2 regions of the Dactylosporangium sp. CA-233914 genome follow, and region 1 is predicted to be linked to the other one. Evidence: riboswitches for the same ligand, from Rfam matches in the RefSeq annotation. Region 1 holds a riboswitch; the other holds the start of a gene.

The links. Region 1 has a riboswitch for cyclic di-AMP ahead of ACQPY0_RS01345 (NlpC/P60 family protein). Riboswitches for the same ligand answer to the same signal wherever they lie in the genome.
Region 2: it holds a riboswitch for cyclic di-AMP, as region 1 does, so the genes downstream of both, ACQPY0_RS07095 (NlpC/P60 family protein) here and ACQPY0_RS01345 (NlpC/P60 family protein) in region 1, are expected to answer to the same signal.

The regions. Positions count from the first base shown of each region.
Region 1 covers NZ_CP192030.1:293,960-296,155, reverse strand. Annotated here, with positions in the region: gene ACQPY0_RS01350 (LamG-like jellyroll fold domain-containing protein) at 1-697, shown strand, start outside; cyclic di-AMP (ydaO/yuaA leader) riboswitch at 800-935, shown strand; gene ACQPY0_RS01345 (NlpC/P60 family protein) at 947-1,942, shown strand; gene dcd (dCTP deaminase) at 1,978-2,196, opposite strand, start outside.
Region 2 covers NZ_CP192030.1:1,546,128-1,548,323, forward strand. Annotated here, with positions in the region: gene ACQPY0_RS07095 (NlpC/P60 family protein) at 1-824, opposite strand, end outside; cyclic di-AMP (ydaO/yuaA leader) riboswitch at 862-1,023, opposite strand; gene ACQPY0_RS07100 (DUF5753 domain-containing protein) at 1,263-2,081, opposite strand.

The sequences.
Region 1 (2,196 bases):
GCCGGCGTCGCCCAGCGGGTCGCCCGCGGCTTCGGTTGAGCCACATGGGGACATCACCGTTCGGTACACGTTCGACAACGGGCTGTCGGAGCCGATCGGGGACGCCGGCGGGCGGCTCGGGCTGCGGTCGCGGCGGGCCGAGGGCGGGGAGCTCTCCGCGGTGCCGCACGACGGCGGACTCGCGGTGCGGTTTCCGCCGCGATGTGAGCATTACGGTGCACAGAGTTGCGCACGGGCCATCCTGCAGAGCGGGCGGGCCGGCTTTCTCAATCCCGGACGTGGATCCATAACGTACGGCGCCAGCGTCCTGGTTCAACCGAACGAGACTTCCAAAGGCGCCAATGTTGTGCAGAAAGGGTTCTCGGTCGGTGACAGTCAGTTCAAGCTGCAGGTCGACGGGGTGGCCGGACAGCCCAGCTGTGTGATTGTCGGCACTTCTTCCGCCACCATTTTCGTGGCCATGGCGTCCCGTAGCGTCGCCGACGGGCGGTGGCACCGGCTCGCGTGTTCGCGCGGTAACGCACTGCTCACGGTGGCCGTGGACGGGGTCGAGGCGGGACGGACGGCGATTCCGTCGTCACTGTCGATAGCGAACGACGATCCGATCTGCATTGGCGGTAAGGGAACGAGTGCGAACAACGACCAGTTCGTGGGCATAATCGACGACGTGTTCGTCACTCGATTCGCGCGACCTTAGCGACAAATCGGACAAGAATCGCGCACTGACTTGAACCTGGGAACCTGGCCCCCTTAACGTGAATTCCCGTCGGCTGGATGTCCGCGACCACGACGGTCGCGCCGGGCGGCACCGCCGAGTCGAATTTCCGAGCCGGGGACCCAAGTGTTTCACCGGGGTGAATCCGCAGTAACACGCGGTAGGGCGACCTTCCCGCCCGAACCCGTCAGCTAACCCGGTAGGCGGCCTGGAAGAAGGAGTAACTCCTCGGTGGAGACCCATCTGAGGTGGACGAGGCGGCCCAACCGTCTGGTACGGCTCCTCGTCGCCACCCTCGGCGGTCTGTCCCTCGCCGTCGGCATCACCGGGCTTGCGCACGCCGAGCCCACGCCCGGCGAGATCGAGAAGCAGATCGACGAGAAGTGGAACCAGATCGAGCCCGTCGTCGAGCAGCACAATCAGCTCAAGCTCGAGCTCGCCGCCAACAAGACCAAGCAGAAGCAGCTCGAGGACCAGATCGCCCCGCTGCGCACCCGGGTCGACGCCGCCTTCGACAAGGTGACCGCGTTCGCGGTGATGCAGTACAAGACCGGCCGCGTCTCGAAGCTCGACGCGATGCTCACCACCGGCTCGCCTGACACGTTCATCGACCAGATGACGCTGCTCAACATGGTGGCCAAGGACGAGCAGACGCGGATCAAGGACGTGCTGGTCGCCAAGCAGCAGTACGACGCCCAGAAGGGCCCGCTCGACGAGCTGGTCGCCAAGCAGGCCGAGCAGGAGGCCGCGCTGGCGAAGCAGGAGCAGCAGATCAACGCCGACATCAAGAGCCTGCAGGCGATGCGGCTGGACGCGTACGGTAACGGTAACGGCACCGGCAGCCTCAAACCGGTGGCCTGTCCGTACGAGTACACCGGCGGCCCGGGTGCCAAGGCCGCGCAGATCGCCTGCCAGCAGATCGGCAAGAAGTACGTGTGGGCCACCGAGGGCCCGAACACGTTCGACTGCTCCGGCCTGACGCTGTACGCCTGGAAGCAAGTCGGCTACACGCTGCGCCACTACACCAATTGGCAGTACCAGGACACCAAGCGCGTCACGCGTGCCGACCTCAAGGCCGGCGACCTGGTCTTCTTCTTCAGCGACCTGCACCACGTGGGGCTGTACGTCGGCGGCGGCTGGATGGTGCACGCACCGAATCCCAGCGCACCCGTCCAGATGAAGAAGATCGACCAAGAACCGATATCCGGATACGGCCGGGTGGCATGAACTTTGGGGCGGGCCTTCGGGCCCGCCCCAAACTTTTACTGCGTAGGCCAGGTGCGCCAGTTCTGCCAGGAACGGCTCGGGGTCGGGCCGCGCTGCCCCTGGTACCGCGAGCCGTAGACCGCCGAGCCGTACGGATGCTCGGACGGCGACGAGAGCCGGAAGATGCACAGCTGCCCGATCTTCATGCCCGGCCACAGGCGGATCGGCAGGTTGGCGACGTTGGACAGCTCCAGCGTGACGTGCCCGGAGAACCC
Region 2 (2,196 bases), 1.3 Mb from region 1:
ATCCGGCCGGGCGACACGTAGATGCCGACGTGGCCGAGGCTGTTCATGAAGACGAGGTCGCCGGGTCGGGCCTCCGACGCGGAAATGTGCTGGACGACCTTCCACTGGTCCGCGGCGACGTGCGGCAGATTCGCACCCACCTGCTTCCAGGCCATCATCGTCAGCCCCGAGCAGTCCCAGGAGTCCGGGCCGGCCGAGCCCCAGTGGTAGGGCTCGCCCTGCTGCGCGTAGGCGAAGTTGATGACCTTCTGGCGCGTGGCGTCGTCGACCTGCGGCGCGTTGACGCTGTTGTAGCTCACCTTTTTGGCGCCCGCGGCGGTCGCCTTCCGCTGCAGGTCCTGGAGCTTCTTGAGGTCGCCCTCGATCTTCTTGCGCTGGTTCTCGAGATCGGCCTTCTGGGTGTTCTGCGCCGCGATCGTCTCGTCCATCTTGGACTTGGCGGCCTTGTAGTCGTCGATGCTCTTCTGCTGTTGATGGGTGATCTGCTGCAGCATCGACAGCTGGTCCATGAGCGAGCCCGACGACGTCGCGTTGAGGACCATGTTGAGGTTGCGCAGGTTGCCGTTGGTCTTGAACGCGGCGATCGCGATCTGCTCGACGCCGGCATTGGCGTTGGTCACGCTGTCCTCGAGCGCCTTCGCCCGGGTTTGGGAGTCGGTCAGGTCGGAGTTGATCTTGTTCCAGGCCTCGACCGTGTGCTCGAGTTCGTCGTTCGACTTGTCGAGCTGGGCCTGGATCTCGGCCAGCGTCGGGTCGGCGTGTGCGACCGTGGCGGGTGCGAGCACGGTGAGTGAGATGAACCCGATCACAAGGGTCCGCAGCACCGACCGGCGGGCACGATGTCCAGTGGACAAGGAAAGACCCTTCATGCACCGACCGCCTACCGGGTTAGCTGACGGGTTCGGGCGAGAAGAGATAGCGCCCTACCGCAGCGTTGCGGATTCACCCCAGATGAATGGGTCCCCGGTTCGATGGGCGCGCCCGGGGAGGGTGCGCTCGAACTCGATTCGGCGGCGCTTGCCCGGTGTCATCCGGGGTGGATGACGAACTGCCGAGCAGGCCAGCGCCTAACTTAACGTGAGCATCCGCCAGGCGAAAGGCGTGCGTCCCGATCGATATCTATTACCCTAAAAGTCCGGATTACCGCCGGTTGGCCCCCCGTTTCAGGCCGTGACATTGGTACCGAACGGTTACGGACGCGAAGCCCGGCGACGAGAAGCTGTGACCCCGCCGGGGCCCCTCGCCGAGGGGCCCCTCCCGGGCTACTTCAGCTCGCCGGCCACCTGCCGCATGAGGTCGAGCGTGGCCTCCTGCGACAGGGCCCGCTCGGTGAGGCGGTCGAGCGCACCGCGGTACATCGCGATGAGCTCCGGCTCCTCCCACAGCAGGTGCTGGCGGTAGAGCACACCGTCGTCGGCGCCGAAGTCCAGCAGCGCGAAGTCGCCCTCCCACCCCGGGTGGTAGCCGGCGTTGAGGGGCACGACGCGGACGTCGGCGTACGGCCGCTGCGCCATCTCGATCGTGTGCTCCAGCTGGTCGACCAGCAGCGCCTCGTCGCCCGGGACCGGATTGCGGCGCAGCACCGACTCGTCGAGCAGCGCCTGCAGGCGCGGCGGCTCCTCGCGGCCGAAGAGCTCCTCCTGCCGGCGGGCGTGGAACTCCACGCGCCGCTCCGACTCGGTCTCGGACGTCGCGTGGGCGTACCGCCGGGTCTGCAGCAGCGCCGGAAACATGATCGGCGCCCACTCGCCGACGCGGGCCGCCTCCGCCTCGAAGCCGACGTACGTGACCAGCTGTGCCGGCAGCGTGGGGCGGTACTCGTCCCACCACATCCGCCGCTTCGCCGCCCGGGCCAGCTCGAGCAGCTCGTCGACCGTCCGCGGGTCGTGGACCCGGTAGTAGGCCAGCAGGCTGCGCAGGTCGCTCACGGAGATGGCGACCGTGCCGTTCTCGATGCGGATGAGCTTGGACAGCGACCACTCCATCTCGGCGGCCACCAGATCCTGGGTCAGCTCCCGCTCGCGCCGCAGCCGTCGTAGCTCGGCTCGGAGGCGGCGCTTGCCCACGATAGGCCCGCTCATGGCCATCACCCCAATCGCGTACACATGGCATCGCCCCAGTCGAGGGCTCCTGGTGTCTACCCGGATTGCGGCAGATGCACCTATCTGGAGGCGTGTGCTGCGAGAAAGATTTTGG